4 regions of the Natronincola ferrireducens genome follow, and region 1 is predicted to be linked to each of the others. Evidence: riboswitches for the same ligand, from Rfam matches in the RefSeq annotation. Region 1 holds a riboswitch; each other region holds the start of a gene.
The links. A riboswitch is a leader RNA that binds a small molecule or an ion and turns the genes downstream of it on or off. The one in region 1 is predicted to bind cyclic di-GMP.
Positions count from the first base shown of each region.

Region 2: another riboswitch for cyclic di-GMP. It lies ahead of BLS22_RS07270 (hypothetical protein); the one in region 1 lies ahead of BLS22_RS01660 (sensor histidine kinase).
Region 3: another riboswitch for cyclic di-GMP. It lies ahead of BLS22_RS03840 (HD-GYP domain-containing protein); the one in region 1 lies ahead of BLS22_RS01660 (sensor histidine kinase).
Region 4: another riboswitch for cyclic di-GMP. It lies ahead of BLS22_RS03955 (hypothetical protein); the one in region 1 lies ahead of BLS22_RS01660 (sensor histidine kinase).

Region 1 covers NZ_FNFP01000001.1:361,819-370,006, reverse strand. The annotation lists gene BLS22_RS01670 (sensor histidine kinase) at 1-842, opposite strand, end outside; gene BLS22_RS01665 (response regulator) at 1,133-1,750, opposite strand; gene BLS22_RS01660 (sensor histidine kinase) at 1,747-3,504, opposite strand; cyclic di-GMP riboswitch class II at 3,690-3,773, opposite strand; gene BLS22_RS15470 (pseudouridine-5'-phosphate glycosidase) at 3,952-4,077, opposite strand; gene BLS22_RS01655 (Glu/Leu/Phe/Val family dehydrogenase) at 4,248-5,501, opposite strand; gene BLS22_RS01650 (Asp23/Gls24 family envelope stress response protein) at 5,782-6,597, opposite strand; gene BLS22_RS01645 (4Fe-4S binding protein) at 6,790-6,960, shown strand; gene BLS22_RS01640 (MarR family winged helix-turn-helix transcriptional regulator) at 7,012-7,470, opposite strand; gene BLS22_RS01635 (electron transfer flavoprotein subunit alpha) at 7,582-8,188, opposite strand, start outside.
Region 2 covers NZ_FNFP01000002.1:353,588-361,775, reverse strand. The annotation lists gene BLS22_RS07275 (DUF169 domain-containing protein) at 1-485, opposite strand, end outside; gene BLS22_RS15080 (hypothetical protein) at 728-901, shown strand; cyclic di-GMP riboswitch class II at 1,684-1,767, shown strand; cyclic di-GMP riboswitch class I at 1,901-2,008, shown strand; gene BLS22_RS07270 (hypothetical protein) at 2,120-3,055, shown strand; gene BLS22_RS07265 (DUF5658 family protein) at 3,209-3,517, shown strand; gene BLS22_RS07260 (sigma factor-like helix-turn-helix DNA-binding protein) at 3,528-3,992, opposite strand; gene BLS22_RS07255 (prepilin peptidase) at 4,459-5,226, shown strand; gene pilM (type IV pilus assembly protein PilM) at 5,240-6,391, shown strand; gene BLS22_RS07245 (PilN domain-containing protein) at 6,405-6,953, shown strand; gene BLS22_RS07240 (S-layer homology domain-containing protein) at 6,955-8,133, shown strand.
Region 3 covers NZ_FNFP01000001.1:849,057-857,244, forward strand. The annotation lists gene BLS22_RS03830 (TVP38/TMEM64 family protein) at 1-46, shown strand, start outside; gene truA (tRNA pseudouridine(38-40) synthase TruA) at 138-875, opposite strand; cyclic di-GMP riboswitch class I at 1,187-1,272, shown strand; gene BLS22_RS03840 (HD-GYP domain-containing protein) at 1,399-2,025, shown strand; gene BLS22_RS03845 (HutD family protein) at 2,267-2,590, shown strand; gene BLS22_RS03850 (cupin domain-containing protein) at 2,577-2,882, shown strand; gene BLS22_RS03855 (phosphoribosylaminoimidazolesuccinocarboxamide synthase) at 3,107-3,796, shown strand; gene htpG (molecular chaperone HtpG) at 3,975-5,858, shown strand; gene BLS22_RS03865 (CvfB family protein) at 6,254-7,096, shown strand; gene BLS22_RS03870 (TDE2712 family protein) at 7,132-7,674, shown strand; gene BLS22_RS03875 (ABC transporter permease) at 7,739-8,188, opposite strand, start outside.
Region 4 covers NZ_FNFP01000001.1:867,081-875,268, forward strand. The annotation lists gene BLS22_RS03935 (sigma-54 interaction domain-containing protein) at 1-1,321, shown strand, start outside; gene BLS22_RS03940 (Na+/H+ antiporter NhaC family protein) at 1,593-2,960, shown strand; gene BLS22_RS03945 (amidohydrolase) at 3,013-4,632, shown strand; gene BLS22_RS03950 (hypothetical protein) at 4,669-4,875, opposite strand; cyclic di-GMP riboswitch class I at 5,137-5,225, shown strand; gene BLS22_RS03955 (hypothetical protein) at 5,390-6,967, shown strand; gene BLS22_RS03960 (cation:proton antiporter) at 7,056-8,188, opposite strand, start outside.

The DNA.
Region 1 (8,188 bases):
TAGGAAATCATATCTTTCCATCCTTTATATATTTCTGAAATCACTTCTTCTCTAATAGAACCAGACCCTTCAATGATTGTTTGCTCGGCCTCCCTAAAGCATTCTACAAAAACCACCATATCGCTTCTTATCATCTTCCTGCTATAATCAATCATCAGCTCTATAAAATCCTTTTTGTTCTCCTGTTTTGTAAAAAGGTGGACTCCTTGATAAATTTCCATTATGTAATTCATAGCTTCTTTATTTTTTCTATTGGCTATCAACAACTGTCTATTGATTGCTGCCAGTCTATTGCTTTCCTTATGGATTCTCCTAGCATACTTTACTAGCATTTGAATAACTCCTGTGATCAGAACAAAGCTCAGGAGGAGATTGGATTCCTCTATCAATATCCTAGTAAAGCTTCTACTTTCTTCTACAATAAATTGAACTGCAATAGTAGAACTAAAAAAATAAATAAAGAGATTCAACCAACAATACTTAGCATTTAACTTAATGGAAGCCACTAGAATGGTATTTAGAGAATACCAAACATAGGGGCTACTTAGGCCTCCAGAAGGGATCAGTATAAAAGAGTTTCCTATGGTTTCTAACAATATTAACAAAGTGATTTTAAAGGTAGACTTTCCATTTTTTATGTAAAGATAATGAAGTAATAGGGAAGATATAGTCATACATACTACGACAAAACCTTTCCTTGGCATTGAGTGATTTAAATCTCCAGCAATATAAAGTGTAGATGTAATTAATAGAGAAATATACCTATAGTAAAATACTATTTTAAATATTTCTCTTTCTTTATATAAGCTTCTTATCCTGTGGTATATTCTTGGATAAATCAAGGGTTTTCCCCCTTTGTCTTAGTTTTTTCTATATAGATGCAAATTTTCAATTTATTTTTTAGAAATTCCCCAAAATACTACTTTCTTTTAGTATAGCCTTTTGAAAATCCTTTAACTTCCCTCCTGAGTTTACTTTATTATCCCTCCATCGCATAGAAAGTTCCTCCTAAATTTGTCTACCGATGATTTTCCTCTAAAGATTCCCCTTGTTTATACTAGAGTAGTAGTCAAAGGTATACTTTAGGAGCAGAAAAAAACCGCCTTTTGTAGACGGATAATTTTTTTGTATTTTATTGATACTTTACTAATCCCTTTGCATTGGCATACAATGCTGCCTGTGTTCTATCGGCAAGCTCCAGCTTAGCTAAAATCTGACTAACATGTTTTTTTACGGTATACTCTGTGATAAATAGTCTGTTGCCTATTTCCCGATTGCTCAAGCCCTTCCCTAAAGCCTTTAATACCTCCTGCTCCCGTTCTGTTAAAATTTCTTCGCTGTCATCCTCCTGCATTAACAGTTCCATTAATCCTGGATCATAGTACTTTCTTCCCCTGTTCACAAGATTGATGGCATATAAGAGTTCCTCAGGCAATGCTTCTTTCAGGACGTAACCATGGGCACCTAATATTTCTGCCCGTCTAAAATCCTCTTCATTTGCAGATGAGGTTAATAAAAGGAATTTACAGGTTATTTTCTCTTTAAAAATTTTTTCAATAATTTCTAGGCCATTTTCCCGACCAAGCTTTATATCAACTAAGGCTATATCAGGCTTTTCCTTTAATATAATCTCACAGGCCTCCGTGATGGTTCCAGCTTCTCCTTTTACTTCTATATTTTTTTCGTTTTCCAGTACAAGAGATAATCCCTTTCTTACAAGGGGATGGTCATCTACTATAACAATTTTCATATAGCTAAACCTCCTTCCTCTTCAATAGAACCCCTATTAGTTGGAATAGTAATGTGTATTTTTGTTCCGTTACCCAACTGGCTATATAATTGAAATTCTCCACCAAAAGCTTCTACAAGATTTTTCATATTTCCAATCCCTAGACCACTATGCTGAGTTTGCTGTAGTGCACTGAAGTTAAAGCCCTTGCCGTCATCACGTACCATCAGCACTATTTTTCCTTTCTCCACGTGAATTTCCACCTGTATCTCTTTACATCTTCCGTGCCGGACTGCATTCCCTGTGGCCTCACGGATAAGCCTAAAAAATGCTTTTTTTACTGGATTTGGAATCAGTTCCTCTTCTCCTTTTATTTCAAAATCTACGGTAATACCGTTAAGATTAGCTAAGCTATTAAGATAAGTGTTAATGGTTTTATGTAGGGACTTCTCCCCCCTCTTTCTTGAGCTTAGCCGATATATAGAAGCCCTTAGATCCTGCATAGCTTCGTTGGCAGATTGTCTAATATGCTCTAACTGTACTTTTAATCTATCATTTGAAATGCTTTGCCATTTTCCATTTAAAGCATGGATGGCATAAGTAATACTAAAAAGCCGTTGAGATACATTGTCATGTATTTCATTAGCAATTCGATTTTGCTCTTCTACTAGCATTAGTTGTTCTTCTATTTCTTCTAGCTCCAACCTTTCTAAAATGACAGTGCATAGGTTAGCAAGAAAGTATAACTGTCTTAACCTTAGCCCATTTAATTGGGTCTCATCCTCTAACTGAATTCCTATTAATCCATATCTATTGGTTGAGGATTTTACCTTTATCAGGCTGTATCTTTGGGCATTAATTATAAATTCCATGGGGTAAGCAGTATGTTTAAAGGAATCTCCATACTCTTGAATGGCCTTTTTAATCTGTAATTTCTCATTATTGATGCTTTTATCGTTACTGACTGTAATTATTTCCCTATATTTTGAATAGGGTAACCCACAAAAAAAAGCTAAATTTGTTTTTGTCAGTTTTTCTGTATAATCTGCAAAAACTTGAAATAGATTTTGACGATTGTTTTGGTTAGTGAATATCTCCACCGCCTGATAAAGATCCATAATGTGCTCCATGGATTCTTCAAGACTTCCATTCAGCTGTTGTAAAGCATCATTGGCTTTTAACAGCTCCCTTTTTTGTATCACTAAATGATGCGATTGCTCATGTAGCTTTTTGCATAGATTGGAAAGTAGTTGAACAGCTAATGTGATTAAAACAAATACTAAAACGAGGTGAGCATTTTCCTTTGTCATCTCTATAATTGATTGGTTGTAGTGATTAATAAAATTGATGCTTATAGCGGTTGCCGAAACAAGATAAAGGGTTAGGGTCAACCAGCAAAAGATGGTATTTAAATAATTAGCCGCCACTAAAACGGGATTCAATGCATACCAAATAAAAGGACTACTGATACCTCCTGATGGAAATAGTAATAGTATAATTCCTGAAGACTCTAATAAAACCAATACCTTCATGATAAATACGTTTTTGTGAAGCTTTATGTAGAAACCCATCATAATTTTTGCAGATAAATACAATAAAAAGATAACTCCTATCTTAAATATAATGGGTACAGAGGGTGTGCCAATTAGATAGAAGAGGGAAGTCAATAATAATGACATATATCGATAAATATAGATAACTTTTATCTCTCCAGGTTGATTTTCTAAGAAGTTGGTTTTCATAAACAAGGTAGTTACTTTCTGCCTATTGTCCACAGGCCACATCACTTCTTCCATGTTTTTATTCTATGATATTATTAGGTCTTTTACTGTCATTATTAATAAGCTTCTATATATTATTCTAAACCTCATTAGAATATTGCCATTTTAAAAAAATTATATGCAGTAGGTTTATTTATTGTAACAATTCCCCCTAATGGATTAGAACACAAAACCAGCTATTACTAGCTGGCAGGTTGCACTACTGACTCCTTGCATTCCAAGTGCCCAATTAAAGAATACAAATCATTGTCCCCATCTATATATTTTATTATATCTAGTTTGGGGGTTGTTTAAAATATAAACTCTTCGTTGTTATTCTTACAATATTAAGCTTTTAAATCATAGATTTGCTTTTTTACGTAAATTTCTACAGGAATATTAGTAAACTTTTGTAGTTTCTTTTCTTTTTTTGCATTTAAAATTCCTGTGTAATATCATCCTCTACAAATTCCCAGCAACTTTTCCAAAATCCAACGTAAACTGGGTTCCTACTCTATCATTACTATAAACTAGCGGTATATTCGCCTCTAGGCTTTTATCCTTTGGTATTTCCTTAATCGTTGCCAATCATGTTCTCTCTATACTGCTAATTTGTATAATAAGTAACTTGATTTGTTCTTAATCTATTAATAATTTGTTTGCTATTCTTTGTATTTAAATGATTAAATAGTAATAAAGGCAGATACTCCGAAGAATATCTGCCCCAACTATTACTATATAATTTTTATTTTAAAATCCTAGTACCAGCCTCTTAACTTCATAGCATCAGCAACACGCTTGATAGACATCATGTAAGCCGCTACCCTCATGTTTACCCCATGCTCTTCTTTTAATGCCCAAATTTCATTGAAGGCTTTTTCCATTAATTGAGATTGCTTTTCTTGAACTTCTTCAAAGGTCCAAGAATATCTCATTAGGTTTTGTACCCACTCAAAATAGGATACTGTAACACCACCAGCATTTGCTAAAATATCTGGTACTACAACGATGCCTCTTTCGTCTAGAATTTTATCTGCATCTAATGTTGTAGGTCCATTAGCACCTTCACTGATGATTTTAGCCTTAATATTAACAGCATTTTCTGCTGTAATTTGATTTTCTAAAGCACATGGCATTAAGATATCTACATTTAATGCAAAAACTTCATTTCTATCTATTACTTCTTCAGCTCCTGGGAAGTCTTTTACAATCTTGTGTTCTTTTACATATTCTGCTAATGCCGGTACATCAAGACCATTTTTGTTTATGATACATCCAGAGGCATCAGAAACCGCAACTACCTTAGCTCCCATTTCTGCAATATATAAAGCCGCATAACTACCTACATTACCAAAGCCTTGAAGAGCAACTGTTGCTTCTTCTAATGGTAAATTAATTTTCTTAGCAGCATCTCTCGCCATAATGGCCACACCATATCCAGTTGCTTCTGTTCTTGCTAATGAACCATAGAAGGATACAGGCTTTCCTGTAAGTACTCCAGGTTGGAAATCACCAGTAGCTTTGTGATATTCGTCTACCATCCAAGCCATAATTTGACCGTTTGTATTTACGTCTGGTGCCGGAATATCCACTTTTTCTCCGATGATTGGAGCAATAGCTCTAGTAAATCCTCTTGATAATCTTTCTAATTCTCCTTGGGATAATTCCGATGGATTTACAGTAATTCCACCTTTACCTCCACCATATGGAACACCAACTACACCACATTTAAATGTCATCCATGTAGAAAGAGCTTTTACCTCGTCCAGGTTTACATCTGGATGAAATCTAATACCACCTTTAAAAGGCCCTATAGCATCATTGTGCTGCGCCCTGTAGCCAATGAAACTTTTCACTGTGCCATCGTCCATTTTAACAGGAACCGCTACTTCCAATACTCTCATTGGATTTTTTAAAATCTCATATACCGCTGGATCTGTTCCTAGCTTGTCACATGCCTGCTTCACCTGCTTTTGAGCCGTTTCAAATACATTGATGTGTTTTTCCCCCATGTTCCTATACCCTCCTAAAAAATATTTTATATGCTTCTAAAAATATAGTGTAGCATTTATATCAAAAAAGCAAAGGCTTTTTTGAAAACATTTTGATTTTTCAGTAAATATAAGACCTACTATTTCATCCTAAAATAATTATGTATAGATACCGTTAAATTATTAACTAATTTTTACCCTTATGGACAAAAAAATTTGTCTAATTATTACTGTTATCCGAAACCGTTAGCCAAGCCTTCAATTTAAATTATAGCATATCCATTTTTAATTTGCAAATACCTTAATCGCATATTACCAAACTTTTTACATCTACATTGACACTAATAATATTAAAGGATGTCATCTCTTCAACCTCATACTTTACCTGCTCCTGCAACCGTTCCATTAGGGCTCTAATAGGATTGCCATAAACAATTTTTACCTCCAGCTCAATAGTCAAGCCCTCTTGGGTATTAGTGATATCTACATGGTCTATTTTATATATGCCTATAATTTTATTGGCAGCATAGAAAATTAATTCCCGAACCACCCTGTCGGATATGGTATACTTCCCTAAGTAACTAAAGGTAGGTCTTACGACAGATTTTTCTGCTTCTTGGGTTTCGTCTCTGCCCATCCTCTTGAATACCTTTAAGGGGTTTAGGAAATATCCAGAAAATTCCTTTTTAATTTCAAAGGTTGGTACCGGGATAATATGCTTTCCTTCCTTTTTACGACTTTTTTTAGCAGTTTTAATATCCTCTTCCGTAGCAATATCCTCTATATAAATCTTTTCTGTCACATCCCCAAGCTCCAAGGTTTGGGCAATGGAATAAACCATTTTTTCTGAAGTTCCTAAAATCAATATTCCTTCAGGATTTTCTTTATCAATGGCTTGTTTAACTTCTAGTCGATGATTGTTATCAATAAAAAGAGCTCTTTTTATTGCCGCCATCTTTGATTTTTCCCTTTTTGCAGAATACCCTGCCAAAACTTTGTTTTCTTTAATTAAAAGCCCATCATCAATAATATATTTAATATTTTTTGCTTTAGCCACATGCATAGCTTGATAGCTTTTACCTGTTCCACTGGTACCCACCAATACAATAACCCTCATACAAAAACCTCCCATACTACAGATTAATATCTATTTTATCATATTTTTTTCTTGTCTATACAAATAAAATGATAATCATTATATTTTAGTGTTTTTGTAGAAAAAAATAGAATATTTATTGATTATAATATTTTCCCCTTGTTATAATACATATTGTAGGTAAATAAATTATACATAGAGGAGGAACCAACAATGGCATATAAAATTACTGATGCTTGTATTAGCTGTGGAGCATGTGAACCAGAATGTCCAGTAGATGTTATTTCAGCAGGAGATGATATCTATGTAATCGATCAAGATGGATGCATTGATTGTGGTGCTTGTGCTAACGTATGTCCTGTAGATGCACCTATTCCAGAGTAATCTTATAAAATGATCATAAAAAAAGCGGCAGTTGAAAAAACTGCTGCTTTTTTATATATCATTTTCCTTCTCCTTATGCTTATCTTTTTTTAGCATGTCTAGCTTTACTAAAAATTTCAGTACTGCTTTTTCTTCATTAAAGGAAAAATCATTTAATAGAGAATAGAGAAGTTCCTTTTCCTTATCCTCAATTTCCTCTAATAATTCCTCACCCTTAGAAGATAAGCTTAACAAATGTACTCTTTTATCTTCTTCTGACTTGGTTTTTATAATATACTGCTGCTGTTGAAGTTTATTGATAAGGGTTACAAAAGAATTACGGTCAATACCCAAGGCATCAATCACCTCGAACATCTTCTTTTCCTTTTCCCCTCCCAGTTCTTTAATTATTAGCAATTCTAAAAGAGACAGATCTATTCCTTTTACTTGAAGTCCCTTTTTATCATATGAAAGAATATTTTTTATTAACTTTAATAAATATTCGTGAATTTGCTGATAATAATTTCTCATTCCATCACCTTTGTTGATTTTTTTATAAACATTACATTCAGTATATAGGATAAGTCCTTGGGATACAAGTTTATGCCCCAAACAAAAAAAGAAGAGAGGTAGTCCCCTCTCCTAAGCCCTCGCTGCTGCCACCTCTTGAAAAAGAATTTCCTCTATATCTTCTTTTTCTAATGTATCTATCAGTAGAGGTAGAATTTCATATACATCTCCTACTATACCATAATCGGCAATTTTAAATATAGGAGCATCTGGATTTTTGTTGATAGCCACAATACACTCAGCCCCCTGCATTCCCGCTAAATGTTGTATGGCTCCAGAAATACCACAGGCGATATATAGTCTTGGTCTTACTGTCTTTCCAGTTTGTCCTACCTGATAGTCATGATCAATCCAATCTAAATCCACCACTGCCCTAGAAGCACCTACCACACCGCCAAGTTTATTTGCCAGTTTTTCCAAAAGCTGAAAGCCTTCTTTTTTTCCTAAGCCTCTACCACCAGCAACAATAACCTCTGCTTCTTGAATATTTGCAATAGATTTCTGCTGTTTTATAATCTCTATCACCTTTGTTCGAATATCTTCCTGCTTTAAATCAGCAGCTACAGTGATTACTTCACCCCTTCTCGCTTCATCCTTTTTAGCCTTCGTCATTACCCCAGACCTTACTGTTGCCATTTGAGGTCTATGGTTGGGACATATAATGGTGGCCATAATATTT
Region 2 (8,188 bases), on a different contig from region 1:
AATTTAATATTTGTAGGAATTCCACAATCATATGAGTATCCCTGTACTATCCTCATAGCTTGATAAGGATTGGTAATCATGATAATCACATCAGGTTTTATTTCTATCTCTTTCAAAGGTCCTACTACAACACCATAGATTTTATGATCAACATACGTTACATTTCTTTGCACATTTTTTGCAATTCCAACACTTCTGTACATATTGAATGAATGATAAAGCCTCCCCGATACTACTTCATTATCTACATCCATTAGCCCTAAGGCCCTGGAAGATGCTTTACATAAAAAATTATCTGAATTTGCTTTGAAAGACTTACCTTTTGAAGCAAGTTTTACAGTATTACAATAAGACATTTTATAGTTTACTTGTTTTATATCTAAGCTATCAAATTCTTCTTTTGTAAAAATAAATTTAATGCCTACTATATTTCGAGAAAGTCCCAGTGTATAGTTTAATTGTTTGATGATATCCTTATGACTCAATTATCTCACTCTCCATCTTTTTAAATTGTATTTAATAAGTTTACCATTCTATCGTCTAAAAAAAGTCTATTAAAGATAGAAGAAAAGGGTGTCAGGCACTTAAATTACTAACTTATTGAACAAAAAAAGTCAATCTTAACAGGTCGGCTCTTTTTGTGTGGAAAAAATCAAAGGAGAAAGACATATATCATATCCAATCTTATGATAAATGATAATAAAATTAATAAAGGAGGACAATATCAATGATAAAAATAGCCCATGTAGAAGAAGCTAAAAGACTAACAGAACTACCACACAAGGTAGTAGAGGTAGTCAGAGAACTGGTAGAAATCTTAGACAGTGAGTATGGAGAGTACGGGGATGTGGATGGTGGAGAAAACTACACCAACACACTAATTCTGCTAAACAGTGACTAATCGGTTTCCCTAATCATTCCTGAGGGCATTACACCTAAGAAATTACTAAAGGAGGCAATCATCAATTACATGGCAAATAAATTTTTAAAAAACAGTTAACATAATAAAATACCTATCACTCAAAACTGAAAAACTATTACTTAGCCTAGAGATTACCAAAAGAACACCTCTTTGTCCCCCTAGGGACAGGAAAGTATACCTAGGATTTTTTATGCCCCAAAATGGGGGGTAAGACAGACAAAATTTTTCGGTAAGAATGTACACAAGGGACGATCTTGTTGAAAAAAGAGGTAAATCCCACTAGAAAATTTTTGGTGAACTCAACTTAAAAGAGATTGTCAGAAGTTCCAAAAGATTCAGGATAAAACATTTCTTAGAAAGAAAGTGATCATTTGAAAGTGTGGGAAATGAAATTTATCATATATAATGTTATCATAAATGATAACATTATTAATAAAGGAGGACACTATTAATGATACAAATAGACCCTGCAGAAGAAGTAAAAAAACTATTTCTTTAAGCTAATAATTTACAAGCTTTAACTAGGAACAACAGGGTTTCTTATAAAACCATAACAATAAATAAAAACGCTTTAAAATATTGAAATAACAACAATTATTTGCCCAGAAATGACTAGCGAAATTTATTTGCATAGGACTTTTGGCTAATTATAATATTATTAATGTCCAAAGAATATACTACATTAGAATAACATTTATACTACTTTTGGCTAGTATCATTTATACCTAAGGATATAGAATAACAAGATATTTATTACTTACCAAGCAATAGGGAGCTATGAAGTATGACCTTTATTTGGACACTTAGGTCACATGGAGCTGGTAGTGTAACCGACCTCTTGTAAATAAATTATCAATGGGAGGGGAGGGGAGGAGTGCTTATGATTAAGTATGGATTAACTAACTCGTGACATAAAAGTAAAGTTAATCTATAGGTATAGCTTTAAATTAGTTTTTCATACATTTATAGATATACTGACCTAAGGAAGGGCAAACTGCTCAAAAGAACAGGACGCAAAGCCTAGAGTCTAAGGTGCAGATGGTATGATAACGATACCTTTGCCACTATGATAGTCTGGTTGCTGATTATAGAATCGTTATTCTAATACAGATGATAAATCAAATCTAAACTGTTTTGCTAATATGCTAATAAAGGTATAAAACAATGAATCTATATGAGATGAAAGAGGGGAATATTATGAAAAAGAGATTATTCAGCATTTTACTAGCTGTTATGCTTATTTTCTCACTAGTTCAATTTGTTTTTGCAGGCACTGAAGATTGTACTAGTCCAAAAGTCAACCCTACTACGGGGAGCTATGACAGCATCCCTATATTAGGACCAAATCCAATTCCTAGTAGCCTTGAGGCTCCAGAAGGCTGTATATTAAAAGCTTTTAAAATAGATTTAGATGAAAACGAATTAGTAGACGGCATATATAAAGTCGGAGATGATGATACTGCAAGTACAGATCTTAATTCAAAGTTTCAAGTAACAATCACAAATAATGGAGATACATTTGCTTGGGCATCAACTATGCCAGTATTTCATGTATATGTAAAAGGTGGAAATCAAGGTGGTAACTTATACAGTTATTATCCTAAATATCCTCAGGGAGTTTACAATGACTGTGGGTTAAAACAACCAGCTAATAATCCTAACAATACTGGCTCAGGCTGGAGTCATATTACTTTCTACTATTGTGAAAAGCCTATGTTCTATGAAGAGACAGCTTGGGCTTATGGTGGGAATATTGCAAGAAAGTTTACATCTATTGAGGGCTTAAATGCAAACAACTGGGGATGGACCAATGGACCTATTAGTGAAGGTGAATATGTATTGAAATTGTGGGCTGGTGCTGGTCAAAATAATCTTGATAATGGAATTCATGTTGGAAATGTTATAGTTGATTATAAAGCTGGTACAGTGATTGTAAATTATGATATATTTAGTGGTTATGCACTTCAAGAAACCCATCTATGGATTGGGAACCAAGAGCTTCCTTCAGACCGTCGGGGTCGCTTAACCAATGCTCCTGGTCAATTGGGCTTTAAGGTAGGGGAAGAATATAAATTTAATGGCGATATCTATGTTGCTGCCCATGCTGTAGTAGGTATTCCCGCGGTAGATTAGGTGACTGTAATCAAAACAAGAAAAACCCTTCTATAGGGAAGCTGACCCTACAATGCCATTAAGTACCAGAGAGGATTAATAGAATACTTCAAATACTATCATACAACACACAAGTTTTTGTTGCATATACTTATAATAAGGAGTTGTATGATTATGAAAAAAAATCGTTTTATCTACTATGGTATATTTTTACTAACGGTTTTTGACATAGCTTTTACGTCGATAGGATTACAACTGGGGATTATAGAAGAGGCAAACCCTATCATGGATTACTTTATTCATTTATCCATGATCCTATCCATAATCGGTGTGGTATTATATGTAGGAATAGCGATGATTTTTTTATACAAAGTCAGGTCTAAAATACCGTGGTTATCTAAAGCCCTCATGGGATTAACGGCTGTAAAGCTTTGGATAATGGTACTGCATGTTAGATGGGTAGCTTTATATTTTATCTCTTAATAATTCAGGGTCAATCCTTAGGGGTTGACTCATCTTCATTCTGTTTCTCCTGCAAAGCTCGCCAAATAGAGGAATAGGTAAGACCATCCACAATCGTGCCTTGAAACTCTTCATAATTTTCATAGATAAAATCATAAATTCTTTGAGGACTAGTGGTATTAAGGACTTCTGTTAATCTATAAATGGCTTTTTTAGTAGTAGGAGTTAATGCCTTCTTTTTTCTAGTAGCTTTATAGGCAATGATGTCTTCCATATAATCCTCCCAATCATGAAAAATATAGGCATGGGTAGTCTTATCACCAGACTTTCCTGTAGGGGATGGGTTATCCTTTAAGGACTGTATATTTTTTTCCATGATATGGACATACCTACTTACTGTTCTTCTATCGATATTCAACTTAGCTGCAATCTCACGATAAGATAATTTTTCAAGAAAGTGATATTTAAAAATATCAATAAGCAGTTCTTTTTTCACAGGATAACCCCCCTTTTTATTTCCAAGTATATCATAACAATAGGTGGGGATGAAGGATATTTTTCACTAATTATGTACAACAAGAAAGGGTTTTAAGGATATTGGTACATAGTTAGTGAAAAATAGAGGAAAAAAATCGTGGTTTTTCTATGAAATCCGAGGATGTATAGGGATTATTTTTACCAGTGATGCTAGATAGCCTATTTAAAAAACGTTGAATTTCAACAAGAAACAATTTTTACTAAGCCTTACTAAGACTGGGGGGTATATGTCTAAACAAGGCTTAATTTGTCAAGCGAAATATTATTACAACATTATACGATATGTGAAAATATGGTATAATATTGTAATATATGTAAGATTATGGTTGTTGTGTTGGACTGTTTTTAAATTTATGTATACTATTTTGTATTAATGTCTGTAAATCACATTAAACCAATTAATACTAAAGAAAGGAAAGGATATTGTGATTATAATTATAATAATGGTTGGTCTCCTAATCGGTTCTTTTCTCAATGTCTGCATTTACCGTATTCCTAGGGAGGAGTCCATCGTCTATCCCTCATCCCATTGCCCCAGCTGTAGCACTTCTCTGAAGCCGAAGGATTTAATACCGGTATTAAGCTATATGGTCTGCAGGGGGAAATGTTGTTACTGTCGAGAGGAAATTTCTCCCCGCTATCCCTTTATTGAGTTGTTTAATAGTGTCCTTTATGTTTTATTATATATACAATTTGGACTATCCCTGCAATTTATGGCCTATGGAGCCCTGGCTAGTATATTGCTTGCTATTAGCATGATAGATTACTATCATCAGATTATTCCTGATGGTATGGTGATTTTGATCTTCCTTATAGGGTTGGTTTATAAAGCAGTTCATATGTTGCTTTATGATACTTCCTTCCCCCTCCTTAACAGCATAGGGGGACTCTTAATGGGAGGAGGATTTTTTCTTCTGATTGCTATTATTTCTAATGGTGGCATGGGTGGTGGTGATATCAAGTTGATGGGGGTGCTGGGTTTTTGGCTGGGATGGAAAACCACCCTACTGATGATGCTTTTGTCATTTCTCATAGGGGGAGGCCTTTCGGTTTTACTGCTGGCTTTTAAGAAAAAGAGTAGAAAGGAGGCTGTTCCCTTTGGTCCTTTTATTGCTCTAGCCGCCTTTATCACCATCTGTTGGCAACGGGAAATTTTAACGTGGTATATAGAACGATTTTTCAATAACCTATAAAGGAGGAAAAGACTTGGAAAAGAATGTTTTCAAAATGTGGGAAAAAGAAATGCTTTCCATTGATATCGGTAGCCACAGTATAAAAATGGTTGTAGGAAAGTATGAAAAAAACACCGTTACCATCAATAAAGTGGTAACGATTGAAACGCCTATTGATACCTTTTATGATGGAGAAATAATTGACATGCTCCCTCTAAAGGAGGCTATTGCTGGAGCTTTACATAACCATAGAATCAAGGCCACCAAAACAGTATGTACCCTAGAGAGTACCTCTATCATAACGAGGGAAATAGATATGCCGGCTGTAAAGTATGAGCAAATGAAGGGTATGCTGGAATTTGAAATTGAACAATACCTTCCTATCGAAATAGATCAATACATCATTCAATATAAGCTATTGGAAACCTTTAAGGACGGTGAACTGGAAAAAACAAAGGTACTGGTGACGGCTCTTCCTAAGAAAATAGCAGGGGATTATCTTCATTTGATAGAGTCCTTAGGGTTAAAGCCCATAGCTTTAGACATTCACTCCAATGGGGTAGACAAGGTTTTTGCTGGGTCGGTGAAGATTAATGGGGTTAATGATTTTTCTAATAAAACCATAGCAATTATTGATTTAGGTCACACCCAGATTAATATTATCATGATTGAAAAGGGTATCTTTAAGTTTAATCGCTTGTTAAAGGTGGGGGGAAAGGATATTGATGCAAATATTTGCAATTTTCTTGATCTCTCCTTACAAGAAGCTGGACTCAGGAAGAAAGAAATTAAGGATATCAATGAAGGTGATCATCACTTTACTGCTGCTGGTAGTGAAGGGGTGGGAGAAGAAATAGCCAATGGTTATTTAGAAAAGGAAACAGAGGATTTTTCTTCTACTTCTCGACTGATGAACATTGTAAAAACCAGCATTGATAACTGGGTTGGTGAGATAGAAAAGGTATTTAAATACTACACTACAAGAAATACAGGAAACGTTATAGATGAAATCTATATCTATGGTGGTAGTGGTGAATTGGGAGGAATGCCTAGCTATCTGGAGGGGACCTTCAACATACCTACTTACAAAATAAATGCTATCAGCAATCTAAATAGAGAAAACAACGGAACCAATATCAATATAGCCTCCTATGTCAATAACATTGGGGCTTTGATAAGAAGATAGGGGGGAAAAAGGAATGAGGGATTTAAATTTTTTTGAACCCTATGTAGCAAAACAAAGGGGAATAGAAAAAAAACAAAAGGTCTTCTATAGTATATTACTGCTATTGGTGTTGGTAGTTATATCCTTTCCAGCTATTAACTTCATAAGGATAAATAATATGGAGAAGGAGATAGCTTCTATTAATGCTATTTTAGCAAGACCTGAGGTTATAGAGCAGATGCAAAGGATAGAGTATAAGGAGTCTAGGGTAGATACACTGGAAAACCAGCTACAACTATTGGCTAATATAGATCAGGGAATTGAAAACTTAGATATTATTAATGAGCTATTGGTTTATGGAGTTTTTGGAACGATACCTGAAAACCTATTTTTTCAATCTATGAGTATTACGCCAAATTCCATGACCATACAGGGTTCCGCCAAGGATAAGGGTTCCATTGCTGAATTTGAATATAATCTCCGTCTAACCCAAGCCTTTGATGAAATATTTATACCTTCTATTACTATAAATGAAGGCATCTATAACTTTGCTATTCAATTCAAAGTAAAGGATGTGAATTAAGATGAAGCTGACGAAGAGAGAGAAACGGGCTGTTTTTTTTCTGATGGCAGTGGTATTTCTAGGAGCATATTACTATTTTCTTCTAACCCCTCAATTGGCAAAGCTTCAGGATGCAAAATATGAAAAGGAAGAAGCAGAAGAGAAATTAGCTGAATATTATATTGCTGTTAATTTAGAGGAACAGCTGGATAAAACAATCGAAGAACTCAATCAAAAAGTTAAGACGGCTTCTATTAATTATTTTCCTAACATCCAGCAGGAGGAAATAATTCTTTTGATGCAGGATTTTTTAGATGCTCCTGAACTTCAAGTATCCTCCTTGGCATTCTCCCAGCCTAGGGTTGAAACCTTAGGAGAGGCTTCTTTGGATGCTATGGGGTTAAATATAGCCTATGAAGGTGATTATCAAGCCTTAAATGGTCTGTTAAAAAAGATGTGGGATTTTCAAAAAAAGATTATCTTTAATAATATCAATATCTCCAGTAAAGATGAGGGATTACTGACTGGAACCATTGGTTTAGATTTTTATCATTTGCCTGATGATGTTGAAGCTGAAGGTCTTTATGACTGGTACTTGGATCAAAATTATAAAAAGGCAAATCCTTTTAGGGCTGGTTCTTCTGAAAGAGGCGGTTCTGCAAATTACATATATAAGGCTGGGGAGTCTCTATTATTAATTGATAGAAGGTATAAGGCCTTTGAGGATATCCAAGGCCATTGGGCAGAGGAGGAAATAGATGCCTTTGGAGCTATGTACTATATCCGTGGAGATAGGGACGATTGTTACTACCCAGATGACAGTATGACAAGGGGAGAGTTTCTTCTACTTTTGGATAAGGTCTTTAAATGGACAGACCCAGAAGAAAGTGTGGATTTAAGTAAGTTTGAGGATTATGAAAACCTTGGTAACTATGAAAATGCTATTGCAAAGGCTATCTATAAAGGGTTTTATAGTGGCTTTATTGTAGGATATGCCGACAAAACTTTAAGACCTCAGGCACCAATTACCTATCAAGAGGTTGAAATTGTAATGAGAAAGGTTTTAGAGGACCCCGGATTTCAGTGGAAACAGATTGGTGAAGAAATTCTAAGGGAAAAAGGAATCCACTCAATAGGGGTAGATAATATAGGTCACTATATAACAAAGGCTGAAGCCATATATTTGTTGTATCACCTTTAATACATTATGATAAAATTTAAAAGGATAATCGATTTCTCCTAAGAGAAAATTGATT
Region 3 (8,188 bases), 490 kb from region 1:
TAAATGGATATATAAAAAGAAAATATTAAACAACAAGCAGGAGTGAAAAACCTCCCCTCTGGTTCGTTATTGACAATTTGTATCAGAGGGGAGGTTTTTTCAATGTACTCTAAATATTTTATAGATAGAAGGTTATTTTAGTAATAGACCTCCTCTAAAAATAAACCCTGGGGGGGAAGGGTTTGCCCAGCCATGGATCTGTTTTTACCCTCAAGTATTTCATCAATATGGGAGATGTTTTTTTGCTTTAAACCAATTTCTACTAAAGTACCCATAATAATACGAACCATATTATATAAAAAGCCGTCTCCTATGAAAATAAACTTCACCATATGTTTTTCTTTAGTAATAGATATTTCTTGAATGGTTCTTACAGTAGATTTATTGGTCTTTTTTACAGAAGAAAAACCAATGAAATCATGGGTTCCAACTAATTTTTCTGCTGCTTCCTTCATTAATTCAATATTTAGTTTATCAACAAGGTGATAACTATATTTTCGATGAAAGACTGATGGAATCCAATCATTCCAAATGTAATAAACATATTTTTTGTTTTTTACATTATAGCGACTATGGAATCTCTCTCCCACCTCTGCTACTTCCTTAATTACAATATCCTGTGGCAAATAATAGTTCATATATTTGTGGATTTCTTTGGTTGACATATTGGACTTAGTATGGAAATTAGCCACTTGTCCTTTAGCATGAACCCCTGCATCCGTTCGACCCGACCCGATAATCTCTATAGGGAAATCTACCATCTCACTAATAACATGCTCCAATTTTCCTTGAATAGTTTCACCAGAACTCTTTAATCTTTGCCATCCATTATACCTGCCACCATCATATTCTATTACTAATTTAATATTTCTCATTACATCACTCCTTATTTATTATCATAACATTTTAATGGTAATATTTACATTGTTATATAGATTTTATTCCTTATTTACTTTGGTTAGGGAATTAATTGAAGTAGGCCCTAGGATAAATTTCATCCCCTCAAAAAGGATGGTTTTTACTATGTAGAAATTTGTAAAATTTACAAGAAATACAAAATTTATCCTTTACTATATAGTGTAGTTACTATATACTAGAATACGTGAGGATTAAGACCTACTATTAATTCATAATGGGTAGGTATTGGGATCTACTGTATAATTTATGGGAACTGAATAGATTAGAATTCTGATAATAGCAAACTTATTGAAAGATAAGGACGCAAAGCTATGGGCCTAATGGATAAATTCCAATGGTTGCCAGGTTGCCAAAGAGTTAATTTTTAAGTTATTCATTTGCTTATAAGATTAATTATTGTGCAATAAAGCAGCCAACTGTTTGGCTGCTTTTAAATTTTTAAATTGCTTTAGAGATTAGCATAGGAGGATCATTAGTATAATGATAAATTTGAAAAAATCTACTTATCTTAATTTAGTGAAGCATGACTTTTCTTTAGAGATACTTGTGCATTCCAATAATGTTGCCAATATTGCTATAAAGATGGCTGATGTGATGAAGCTATGTCATAATGAAAAACTAAGACTCCACGAAGAAGCCCTATATCATGATATTGGTAAAAGTAAAATTCCTGAATCTATTTTGTATAAAACAGGAAGATTATCTACAGAAGAGTGGAAAATTATGATGAAACATCCCATTTATTCAGAGGAGTTATATTTAAGTATTAGGAACTTAGATGAGGAGACGATAAAAATTGCACAAGTAATAAGGCATCACCATGAAAATTGGGACGGCACAGGCTATCCTGATAAAATGGCTAAGAAAAGAATTCCATTACATAGTAGAATTATAAAGATAGCAGACATGTTTGAGGCTATGACCCAACCTAGAATTTATAGACCTTTTAAAATAGAGAACACCTTAGAAGTGATGGAGCAGCTGGCGGGAAAGGAAATAGATCCATATATTTTTCACAAAACTTATCCTATACTACATAAATTATTAGAGAATAACCTCCAAGAGAATACAATGCATTGGAAAGTGAAAAGTATTGTCGGTGGTTAACTAATCTATATTAAGGGACTTCAATGATGACAACACAGTTTTTAATAAATTAAAATATTATCTAAGGCAATTAAGTTAAGAATAATAACTAAAAATCTCCACAAAACTAATAATTAGTAGTTTTGTGGAGATTTTTTAATAAAGTAGAGACTGGGTAAAAGGAATCTTTTGAAAAATATAGAATAAAAAAAGTGGCATTAAAAATCTCTAAATACAAAATTATAAATAAAGAAAGGCATTGATGAATATGACTTATGAAATTGAATTGATTAAAAAACATCAGCTTCAAACCAATCGTTGGTCAGGAGGAACTACAACTCAGCTTGCAATTTATCCTAAGGATGCTATCTATAGTAATGAAGGAAACTTCACATGGCGCTTAAGCTCAGCAAGGGTTGAAGTAGAGGAATCTGTTTTCACACCACTCCCCAACATTCAGAGGGTTCTTATGATTATTGAAGGAGAACTCCTGCTACAACATCAAGGCCATCATAAAAGTATTTTAAAACCATTTGACCAAGATAGATTTAGCGGAAGCTGGACAACGAAAAGTGTTGGATTTTAATTTAATGATGGGTGAGGGCTGTGAAGGTGAATTGGAGGCTATACACCTTGAAGGAAATCAATCCAATAGTATGTCCTTCCATAGCAGAGAGGAATTTTCACAAAATGTTGAAGCTATCTATTGTGTAAAGGGACAAGTAAAATTAAAAATTTCAATAGATAATAGTATGATCTTGGATGAAGGAGATATTATTTTAATAACAAAGAAAGGGAATTTCAGTGACCTGCAACTAGAGATGTATAACCTAAAGGATGAAAAAGCCCACCTAATTAGAACGAGTATCCACTACTAAAGAAGAAAGAAAATGATTTATAGAAAATTGCTATATACTAAAATAATATAACCCTATAAGGAAAATTAATAGCTATGGAAAAAACAGGGCAGGCTCAAGTCATTTACAGTAAATAAAGGGTGGACTATAGAAAAAACCTATAGGTAACCCACCTACAAGGTTGAAAACTTGAGTCAATGATGTATAATATGATTAAAAATTATAACCCAAAGGAGCTAGATGAAATGAAGCTAATTTATCAGGGAAAAACAAAGGATATATATGCTTTGGAGGATGGAAACTATTTACTTAGATTTAAGGATGATGTTACGGGAGAAAATGGTGTATTTGATCCAGGAGCCAATACCGTCGGTCTAACGATTGAAGGTGCTGGTAAGGCCGGTCTTAGATTAACAAAATTCTTTTTTGAAATCCTAAAAGAAAAAGGAATACCTACCCATTATGTTGATGCAAACGTTGAAGAGGCAACTATGACGGTGAAAACAGCAACGGTGTTTGGCAAGGGGATGGAGGTAATCTGTCGCTATAGGGCAGTAGGAAGCTTTTTACGCCGTTATGGTATGTATGTAGAAGAAGGACAGTCATTAGATAGATTTGTGGAGGTTACCCTTAAGGATGATGAACGGCAGGACCCCCCTATTACTGAGGATGGGCTGGACATGCTGGGTATATTGTCAAAGGAAGAGTACAAAACATTAAAAGCCCTTACCCAAAGGATAGGAGATATAGTAAAGGAAGAATTAGCTAAAAAATCTATTGAGTTATATGATATTAAGTTTGAGTTTGGGCGCTTGAAGGAAAACAACGAAATTGTTTTAATCGATGAAATTTCTGGAGGAAACATGAGGGCCTATAAGGATGGTCAATATATTGAGCCATTAAAGCTAGAAAAATTAGTGATGGAAGGGGAGTAAAAACTATTTATTAAAGTTATAAAGTTAAAAATTTAAAAATTAGCACTCTATCACAGGGAGTGCTAATTTTTCTATTGACTGTAAATTCATATAATTGTATGATAGATTTGTACAAAGGATGATAGTCCTTTAAATTTTTAAATATCTACATAATATTAAATCATTAAGGAGGGTATTTATGAGTAAAGAAAAAGGAAATTTGTCGATCCACAGTGAGAATATTTTTCCTATTATTAAAAAGTGGCTGTATTCAGATCATGATATCTTCATTAGAGAGTTAATTTCCAATGCTTGTGATGCTATTACCAAGCTAAAAAGATTAAATAGTCTAGGAGAGGCCGACTTAGATGGCAAAACAGATTTTCAGGTGAAGGTTATCCTAGATAAAACAGCAAGAACCTTAAAGTTCATCGATAATGGTATTGGTATGACGGAGGAGGAAGTAAAGAAATATATTAATCAGATTGCTTTTTCCGGGGCGGAAGATTTTCTTAAGACCTATAAGGATAAGGGAGATGCCGACCAAATTATCGGTCATTTTGGTCTTGGTTTTTATTCTGCCTTTATGGTGGCAGACATTGTAGAAATCGATACTTTATCCTATAAAAACGAGGCTGGGGCCGTTAAATGGTGTTGTGATGGTGGTATAGAGTTTGAGATGGAGGATAGTAATAGAAGGGAAAGAGGTACAGAGATTACCCTTCACCTAGGACAGCAGGGAGAAACCTTCTTAAATGAATATACTGTGAAATCCACCATAGAAAAATACTGTTCCTTTATGCCCTACCCCATTTATTTTGACATAGCCGATAAAGAGCCAGAAAAGGATGGGGAAGGCAATATCATTATTACTGAACCTAAAGCTTTAAATGACACATTACCACTATATACAAAACAGCCAAATAGTTGTACAGATGAAGAGTACAAGGAATTTTACCAAAAAACCTTTAAGGATTTTCGAGAACCACTTTTTTGGATTCATCTCAATATGGACTATCCCTTTAACTTGAAGGGGATTCTTTACTTCCCTAAATTGAACACACAGTTTGATACTATGGAGGGACAGATTAAGCTATACAACAGCCAGGTTTTTGTAGCTGATAACATTAAAGAAGCTATACCAGAATTTTTACTGCTTCTAAAGGGAATTATAGATTGCCCTGATCTACCCCTAAATGTGTCTAGGAGTTTTCTACAAAATGATGGTTTCGTAAGGAAAATTTCTGATTACATTACTAAGAAGGTAGCAGATAAATTAAACAGCCTCTTTAAATCAGAACGAGAAAACTTCCAAAAATTCTGGGATGATATTAGTCCCTTTGTTAAATACGGTCTCATAAAAGATAACAAATTTTATGAAAAAATAGAATCTATTATTCTATATAAGACCACACAACAGCAATATGTAACCCTTGAAGAGTATTTTGAAAAGCATGATGGAAAACTAAACAAGGAAGTCTACTATGTTACAGATACTGTTCAACAGGCCCAGTATATTCAAATGATGCAGGCCCATGGGATAGAAGCTGTTGTTTTAGATCATGGTATTGATTCCGCCTTTATATCCCACCTTGAGATGAAAAAGAATGATATCAGCTTTAAACGAGTGGATTCAAACATCTCAGAGGTAATAAAAGATATGGATGAGGCCCCTGATGAAGAAACAGCCACAAAGGAAAGGGATATTCTGACGAAGGTTTTCAAAAATGCTTTAAATAAAGAGGATTGTCAAATCCAGCTTGAAAGCTTGAAGTCTGAGGATGTTGCAGGAATGATTATTCTGTCAGAAGAGAGCAGAAGAATGCAGGAAATGATGAAAATGTACAGTATGGGGGAATTAAATGCTGGCATGATGGGAAGTGAAGAAACCCTTGTACTGAATAAAAAACACCCTCTTGTTCAATATATTTTAGAACGGGGTGAAGAGAAGACAGAAGCAGTGGATTTGATTGCTCAACAGGTATATGATTTAGCAGTATTAAGTCATAAGTCCCTTTCTCCTGAAGCCATGACAAACTTTATTAAGAGAAGTCATCAAATCATGAGATATATGATTGGATAAAAAACTTAATTTTTTATTGAATTGTACCCTATAAAAAAGCATCTACAGAGAAGTTTGTAGGTGCTTTTTCAATATTGAGATTAGAAGAACTGGAACCCCTGGTGTAATCATAAGAGATAGAGGATATACGTAACAAACAAAGTATTCTTTAATAAAACTATTTAACCTTGGGAGACAAATCCAGTTGATTTATTGAAAAACACTATATCAAAGAAGGTGATGTCTTTGTAATAGTGTGGTAAAATGATAGAGAAATAAAAACCCTTTAAATTACATGCCAAAATTTTACTGTATAAATAAAGTCCTTTATTTGGAAAGAATATCAACTAATAGGATGATTTTTTAGGGATATAGCTACATAAGAAATAAATATGATAAAAGAAAGAAGGTCAAGCATGATAGATTTAGGCGTAATGCAAACACTCCAGGTGGTTAAAACCACTTCCTTTGGAGTTTATTTAAACTCAAAGGATAACAAAAGAGATGACAATATTCTATTACCAAAGAAACAAGTACCTGAAGGAATTGCAGTAGGGGATGAAATAGAAGTATTTGTTTATAAAGATTCTGAAGATAGAATAATTGCCACAACCGAAAAACCTAAGATAACCCTTGGAGAAATAGGGCTGCTAAGGGTAGTGGAAACCACAAAAATAGGAGCATTTTTAGACTGGGGCTTAGAAAAGGATTTATTGCTACCCTTTAAAGAACAAATTGGTAGGGTTTATAAAGATAAGGAATGTTTAGTAGGTTTGTATATAGATAAAAGTGACAGATTATGTGGAACTATGGATATATATCAATTCCTCAGCAGTGAATCTCCTTATCAAGTAGACGACAGAGTACAAGGAACCATTTACAGTATACATAGAGAAATAGGTGCATTCGTAGCAGTAGATAACAAATATCATGGTTTAATACCTCAAAAGGAATTCATAGGGAATTATAAGCCTGGTGACCAAATAGAAGGTAGAGTAACAAAGGTAAAAGAAGATGGGAAGCTGGATTTAAGCTTAAAGGAAAAAGCCTATAAACAAATGGGGGAAGATGCAGACTACATTTTAGAAAAAATGAAGGCCCAAGGTGGAAGTCTGCCATTGGATGATAATAGTGATCCAGATAAAATAAAAGATGAATTAAATATGAGTAAACGAGCCTTTAAGAGGGCAGTAGGAAAATTATTAAAAGAAGGAGAAATCAAATTCACAGAAAAGGGTATAGAGTTATTGAAAAAATAAGAAATATATCTATATTACTTTAAGGGAGTGCTGATATGATTAAAAGAATAAAAGTAAAGTTAAATATTATAGAAGGCATGCTCTATTATTGGCAAGCAACCAGCGAGAAGGAAAAGGTAGGAGAGAGCTATATCATCAATATGGCTGAACTACCAGAAATGGCCTATATCTATGATGATGAGTTTAACAAAGAGTCTGTAAGAAAAGTACTTAGTGCCATATCCAACAGAGAAATCCTTAATAGCGAAAGCAGGAAGGAAAGAAAATTTTGGAACAATAATATGTGGATGCTAGAAGACCTAGAATATACCAACATGATGATAGCACCATTGAAAACTTTGAATTTGGATGGCATTATTGAAAAATTAAATAATCAAAGTCTCCAATCAAAGGATGAAGAACTGGAAGTCCTATTTATCCCTGGGCATCATGATGAATATTTAATTGCTGACAACAAATTAGTCATCAACTTTTTTAGAGTTAAGGCAGATCTATATGAGGAAAACAAGGTGACCATTGGAGACACCCCTTTAGTGGATTATATACAGGAGAAGCTAACAGAATTAATAAAAAAATAAAGATAAGATATAAAATAGCAGCCCCTCCCTTAGGAGAGAAGCTGCTATTTTATACTTTATACTTTTATTGTCTCCATTTTAAAAATATATTTTCCAGCCATACAATTAACTGGTACATTAAGGCAGTTGCAATAGCAAGAATAATAACTCCCGCCATAACGATGTCTAATCTAAATACCTGACCACCATAAACGATCAAATAACCTAAGCCAGCCTTAGAAACCAAGAATTCCCCTACAATAACACCTACCCAGGACATACCGATGTTAATTTTCATAGTATTAATCATGGTAGGGACACTAGCTGGAAGAACAACCTTCTGTAATACTTGATATTTATTGGCCCCAAAGGTCTTCAGCATCTTAATCTTTTCTTCATCGACTTCTTTAAAACCATTATAAGTAGCTAAGATTGTAACGACAAGTGAAATTGCCAATGCAGTTACGATAATACCCCGCATCCCCGCACCAGCCCAAATGATAATAATAGGTCCAAGGGCTATCTTAGGCAGGGC
Region 4 (8,188 bases), 510 kb from region 1:
ATTGGGATTAATGATTATTAATACTGATGGCAAAGTAACTTATATGAATCAACAGTGTGCCGAATATATTAAAGTAGATTTAAAGAAATCTCTAAATAAATCTGTTAATGAGGTCTTTCCCCCTTCAAAAATGATGGAGTTGTTACAAGGGGATAAAGTTTTCAATACTGATTTTTACTTTCATGAGGGAAGGATGAGTGTAAGCACACAGGTTCAATTAAATAGGGATGGGAAGATTGTAGGAGTACTGGAATATGATATGATCCAGGATTTTAGTTCATTAGAAGAATTTATTGGTAAATACACTTCATTATTGGATGAGGAATTAAAATATTATCGTGAGGAGTTCAGAAAATTATGGAGAACAAAGTATTCAATAGATAATATTATTGGTTCGTCTGAAAAAACCAAAGAATTACGGCGTCAGATAAAATATGCCTCAAACACAAGTTCAACTGTATTAATAAATGGGGAAACGGGGACGGGCAAAGAACTTGTAGCCCATTCCATACATAATTTAAGTGGTAGAAGTTTTCAAGATTTTATTAAAGTAAATACAGCTAGCTTTCCAGAGTCATTAGCAGAATCAGAACTGTTCGGTTATGAGGAGGGTGCTTTTACTGGAGCTAAAAAAGGAGGAAAAAAGGGAAAATTTGAATTAGCTAATGGAGGAACTATTTTTCTTGATGAAATAAGTGAGATGCCCTTAACCCTTCAGCCAAAAATATTACGTGTTCTTCAAGAAAAGGAATTAGATAGAGTAGGGGGTGAAAAAAGCATCCCAATAAACGTAAGAATTATTGCAGCCACAAATAAGGACTTGCAAGAATTGATAAAAAATAGAGGGTTTAGAGAAGACTTATTCTATAGACTCAATGTTTTTACCATAAATGTACCACCATTAAGAGAGCGTTTAGAGGACTTACCAGAATTAGTGACGGCTAAACTAGAACAGTTAAACTTAGAACTTGGGAAAAATGTAACGGAGGTAGACAAAAAAGTATATGAATATCTATGCCAATATAATTGGCCTGGAAACGTCAGAGAACTACATAATGTTATTGAAAAAGCCATAAATTATGTAGAGGGGAATAAATTGAAAATTGAACATTTTGGTAGCAACTTAAAGAGTGATTTCTTTAAATTTAGCATGTTAACCAAGTACGAAAATCCAATTGAAGCAATCAAGAGAGAAGCAGAAACAAAACTATTAAAAGAAGTTCTTGAAATGTTTCATGGAAACAAGACAAAGGCAGCCAAATACCTTAAAATTTCTAGACCATTACTTTATCAAAAGATGAACAGGCTAGGTCTTAAATAATTAGAGTGTAAGTGCAAAGAAACAGTGTAATTAGAAAATTACACTGTTTTGTGTTTGTTATAATGTACAAGAAGCTTAGTAAGCTAATAGGGATAAGTGTAAGTATATAAGTACATTTTAATCAAATTAAGAATATAGAATCTATAAATTTCAGAATATTCAAAATGGCATAAAAATTGCTAGTATATAATAATAATCTATGTTGTTAGAAGGGAGGATGAAAAATAGAAATATCTACAACTAGATATTAAATTTAAAAGGAGGGAGTAACGTGGATTCTTATGGAATAATTAGTTTGGTTCCAGTTGTTGTTGTTATAGTAACAGCAATAATTAGCAAGAGGGCACTGGAGTCATTGCTGTTGGGAACTTTCGTAGCAACAATCATTATAGCCCAAGGGGACTGGTTTAATTTGTGGATGGATGTAACCTTTACTGAATTTGGAGACTCAGCCTATTACATCTTAATGTTTGGATTGTTCGGAGCTTTAATTAAAATTTTGGAGTTCTCAGGTGCAGCAATGGGCTTCTCCGATATAGGAGCAAAGATAGCAAATACTCGGAAAAAAACCCTTATCTTAACTTGGATTTTAGGTTTAATTATTTTTGTAGAAGATTATCTTAATGCATTGGGTGTTGGTATAGCAATGCAGAAGCTTACAGATAGATTTAAGGTTTCAAGACAGTATCTGGCCTTTATAGTTAATTCAACAGGCGCGGCCGTCTGTATATTGGTACCATTTTCATCGTGGGGTGTTTTATATGCTGCACAGATTGAATCAGTAGGAGTTATAACGGATATGTCAGGCTTTGCTGCCTATGCCAGGGCTATACCATATATGCTTTATGCATGGGCTGCTGTAGTGGTGGTACCCCTATTCTGCTTAGGAATTATACCACTATTTGGTCCTATGAAAAAAGCAGAAGAGAGAGCCCTATTATATGGCGAAGTTTTCCCTGAAGATTATTATAAAGAGGGAGAAGAGTCTGAGGAATTAATAGCATCAACCAAAGAAATAAAAACTTCAAGTGCTTTGAATTTCATAATACCTATGCTTATTTTAATTGGAGTTACAATATATACAGAGGATATACTACTTGGAGTGATATTTGCATTGATAACATGTTTTGTGTTACTTTTCCCTCAGAAACTAATTACCTTAGGAAAATTTTGTGATTATACTGTAGAGGGTTTTAAGGATATGTTGTATGTAACAGGTCTTGTTTTAGTTGCATTTGTATTACAAAATTTCAACGATATGTTAGGACTTACACCCTATGTTATTGAAAGTGTAACTCCGATTTTAAGTCCTGCCCTTTTTCCTGCGGTTGTATTCCTAGTTGTAGGTGCAATTGCCTTCTCCACAGGGAGCTTTTGGGGTGTTGCAGCTATTTCATTCCCTATAATTCTTCCTCTGGCAGTAGCTTTAGAAGTAAACATATTCATGGCCATCGGCGTGGTGGCAGCGGCAACAGCATTTGGGAGTCATACTTGCTTTTATAGTGATGCTGTCACAGTCACATGTGCATCCACAGGCATAAAAAATATGGACTATTCTAAAACAGCTTTACCTTTAATCAGCATTCCTTTTGTAATCGGCATGATTGGCTATCTGATCATGGGGTTTATCATGGCTTAGGATGAAAAGAATATAGAATTTAACAATCAATCCAGAAGGGGAGAAGATAATAGTGAAAGCAAATTTAATTCTAAAAGGAAATGCTATATTTGATAGTATCACGCCAAATCCTTTTAAGGGTTTTGTAGCAGTTAAAAACAATAAAATTATAGGAATAGGTAGTCCTCAAGATATGGAAAATTTTGTGGATGCCGATACTAAAATAATTAATGCAGGAGATAAGCTAATAATGTCCTCTTTTTATGATAGTCATACCCATCTAATTTTAGCAGGTATGTATAAGACCTATGTAAATCTAGGTAAGGCTACTTCTGAAGAAGAGGCGGCAAAGATGCTGAAAGACTTTGTTGATGTCAACCCTAATCTTATGACAGAATGGATACTTGGATTTAATTGGTATCATGTCTTTTGGAATAACAAACAACTACCTACAAAGTACACATTAGACAAATATTTTCCAGATAAGCCGGTATTTTTATTAAATGCAGAGGCACATGGGGCATGGGTAAACAGTAAAGCGTTAGAGGTTGCAGGTATAAATGCAAATACTCCTGATCCATTGTATGGAGAAATAGGTAGGTTAGAAAACGGAGAACCATCAGGATTTCTATATGAAACAGCTTTGGGTTTGGTGGGTGTTCTTGCTCTTGCTTCCTCAATGGAGAAGGACAAACGTTATGTAAAGGCCTATACTAAAAATGCTATAGAATTTGGCATAACATCAGTAAATGATATGCAGCCATATTTTGGATTAAATATGGGAGATTATGAAGCATATAGGGAATTAGAGGATAATGGAGAATTACATGTAAGGATACATTCAGCTGCCGATCTATTGGGGGATTTACAGAAAACAGCTGAGCTGAGGAGAAAACATAATACCGACAAGCGAAAAATTACTTTGTTAAAACAATTTATGGATGGTGTTCCTACAACCCATACTGCTTTGATGCTTAATGATTATGCTGACAGTCCTGGCAATAAGGGACTTCCTCTATCGGATCTTGATGCTATTGCCAAGGCTGTAGAGGAAGCCCATAAGCTAGAGTTTTCTATTAGACTACATTGTTGTGGAGATGGAGCTGCTAGAATGGCATTGGATTTTTATGAAAGTGCTATAAAGAAGTTTGGACAAAATAAAGCCAGACATGGTATAGAGCATTTTGAACTGGTACATCCTGATGATATACAAAGAGTCAGAGGCTTAGGTATAATCCCGTCAGTTCAACCAGAGCATCTTGCGATTACCCAGACTTTTGATGCTAATCCATATAGAATGACGTTGGGAGAAGCTAGGGCAGAGAAAACTTGGCCTCTTAAGAATCTTTATGATGCCGCTGGCGTTTTGGCCCTTGGCAGTGATTGTCCAGTTGTAGATAATGATCCATTTATAGAAATTTACAGAGCTGTCACAAGGCTCCATAATGATGGAGAACCTAAAGGTGGTTGGAATCCAAAGGAAAAGCTCACGATGTATGAAGTGTTGAGATCCTATACCTATGGTTCCGCCTACGGAACATCCAGGGAAAATGAACTTGGAACGTTGGAGATAGGCAAATTTGCAGATATTATGGTTCTTGATAAAAATCTATTCAATATAGAGGTATCAGAGATTAGAGATACCAAGGTTGATATGACAATTATGGACGGCCAAATTGTTTTTGAAAGATAAGTGGGTTTTATCTGTTTTTAAATGATACATATATACTTAAAATATCATCAATATATTAAAGAATGTAGCTGGAAGTTTTAATTTATCACTAAATACAGTCATGGAACCATCTAGAGGATTTGCAGTGGTGGCAGAGGAAATACAAGCAAGTATACTAAGTTTAAATGTTAAGAAACAATGGGTAATGTCTGACCTCTTGAAGATTTTATGCTTCAAGAGGTTTTTAAAATTTATGTTTCTCATATTTTTTCATCCTATATTATTAGCCTTTAGTGTATTGCTAAAGCTTTCATTTCTCCAAGTAGAGATTAAGTTCTAAATCCTGGAAGTAAGTGTAGTGGAATATTATTTAAAGAACATACAATCACAATATATTATTATTAATCCCTCCTTAAAATTTATTATATACAACAGAAAAGAAGGAATTTTAAAAAAAATGTAGAAAAATATGTCTTATGGTGTAGTATGTTAGATTCACATAATAACCATTATAAAATTTAATAATATTGATAATAGCAAACTTATTGAAAAATGAGGACGCAAAGCTATGGATCTAAGGGAAGTACTATTCCTATGATTGCCAGGTTGCCAAATATATAGTAGTAATAGGATATTAAACTATAGGGCGCCTTAAGTAAAGGGTGCTCTTATTTTTTATTAAATAGAAGTCAAAATAAATATCTTTAAATAAATATCTTAAGGGTTCCTATAAATATAAATATAAAAGTAAAATTTACAAGTAAGGTAGGTTTTTAAAATGGCCAGCAAGTATATTTATCAATTTAATATTCATGATATATTCAAAACCACTGATGAACAAAAGATTTTTATCGGTTCCTTTAAGGAAGATAACAGTAAATTTGTTATAATCAATATTTTAAATGTCCAAAGATTTCTACAGCAGGAAGTAAAGGAACAATTACAATTATTAAACAACTTAGTCTATTTTGAGGAGCTTAATGAAGGAATTGTTCTTGTCACTAGCTTCAAAAAATCCCAATATTTAGCAGAATATGTGAAGAATAATACCCTCACTATAGAAGAAGGTTTGAATTTAGCTTATCAGTATTTAAAAGGAATAGTGAAATATGATGGTTTTTCCAATGATATTAAGCATATTCTAATCGATGAGTCTCAAATAACTATAAAAGAAGGAAATATACTATTTAATGAATTGTTATTCCTAGAGGATGGGATGGTAGATTATGACCATAGCTTCAAGAGAGTGGCCCAAAGCGTAGCAGCTGTATTAAAAACAATTGTTTGTTCAAATATTAGTATTACAAATGTACAATCTAATGTCTTAGATGGAATAGTAGAATTTATAAAGGATTTAGAACAGGGAGATCATGAATATACAAATTTTCATGAAATTCTAAGGGATTTTCAGTTTCTCTATAGGGGTGGTTCCTATAATAGCCATCATTTACAGGAAGTATCAAAACTTTTAGAAGAGGATAATTATAATTCTTATAAAAAAAGACAACCTAAGAAACAACAAAATCATACTTTTATTAAAGCAACTATAGCAACAGCAGTTGTTGGAGTAGCCATTGCTGTATTAGCCCTTGGAATAGGAGATAGGTCTAAAACAGGGGATAGTGAATCAAATATACCTATGGCTTATTTTGAAGAAAATCAAATAGATAACCATTGGGAGTTTATAAATAATAGTATTGTTTTTGGTGATGATAATAAACTTAAAGAATTTTTATGGGAAGTTAGAAAAGAAGATAATGTTTTAAATCAATATTCTTCAAAGGATTTAAGCTTGTCTTTACAAGATGAAGGAAGATATGAGATTGCTCTAAGGGTAAAAGACGCAAATAGCAATTGGAGTGAAGAATTTAGTAGAGTGATAAGAATAATAGAAGAGGATGGAGAGGGGGATGACGACTTAACAAAACCTATACAAAGCAGCCATGTCATAGAAAATTTTGAAAAATATGATGTTTTCTATCCTGATTCGGATATTGTAACAACTGATGATACGATATTCCGAAGTGGAGAATATGCCCTAAAATTTTTAGGTACTTTCGATCATTTATCTAAGGATATCTTCTTAAATAATGTTAATATACAAAACAATGGGGTTCTTTCCCTCTGGATCATGACGGATGGCTTTGAAGACATTAAAATGGAGTTTCAAGGATATAATAGTGATGATGACTTAAAGTTTCAACATGCTATAGATTATAGTGCTAAAGTGATAGGACAGTGGGAAATGATATACTTTGATATCCCAATTGAAGGAATAATTAAAATAAAAACAGCTGTACTAAGCTCTAATACGACAGTGTGGATTGATGACATAAAAATTGATTCTTATAAATAACAAAATTAAAATAGTTAACAAACAATTTCAGGAACAATAAAAAACTATCAGAATTTTCCACTTCTGATAGTTTTTTTATAGATAACTATTATTTTTCTGAGGTTAACCATTTTTCACTAGTAACTCTAATGCCAAAGGCTCCCAAGGGGGCTGTAACTAGAATGGATAATACAGCAATTGCTAAAATAATTTCTCCTGATGGCACCCCCATAGCGAGGGGGACAGCTCCAATAGCCGCTTGAACAGTGGCTTTGGGCACATAAGAAATAACACAGAAAAACTTTTCCTGTCTGTTAAGATTTGTTCCGGCTACTGATATTAATACACCAATGCTTCTAGCGATTAACCCAATTGCAATAATTATTAAACCTATAAAACCTGAATCAATAGCCACATAAATATTTACTTCAGCACCTACAAGGACAAATAATAATAGCTGAGCAAATACCCATATTTTATTGAATTTATCACTTAGCCGTTTGGCCACAAAGGGATAATGCTCTAGGAGAATGAATCCAATGGTCATTACCCCTAGCAAGCTGGCAATAGGGATGAAACCTTCTAGGAACTCTTCAATACTATTAAGGACAATGGCAGCACCCAACACAATAAGCACTTTTTTGGTATCCCGCATAGAGTACTTTTTAAAGAGAAATACCATTAAAAATCCCACCATAACCCCTAAACCAATACCTAGGATAATAGAGATAGGTATGGTTAAAACCTGTCTAAATAAATTGATATCGCCACCACCATACAATCCTAAAAAAGCAGTAAATAGAGTAATGGCAAATACATCGTCTACGGAAGCCCCTGCTAAAATCAAAGTAGGAATTCCTTTATCCTCACCAACCTTTCTTTGTATTAAATCCAGCATACTAGGAACGATGACAGCTGGAGAAACAGCTGCTATAATAAATCCTAGAATTCCAGCTTCAATTCTTGAAATCCCCAATAAGTAGCTTGCCACCATCATAATCGTTAATCCCTCTAATATTCCAGGAATACAGCTCATTTTAATGGCAGGAACCCCAACTTTGTTTAAGGTGTCTTTATTAAGACCTAATCCAGCCCTTAATAAAATAATGATTAAAGCTATTTTTCTAAGGTCTGATGATATTGTTAAAATTTCTTTGCTGATTAGGTTAAAACCATAGGGCCCCATTGCTATGCCTAAAACCAACATACCTAATAATCCAGGCAATCTAATTTTTTCAAATG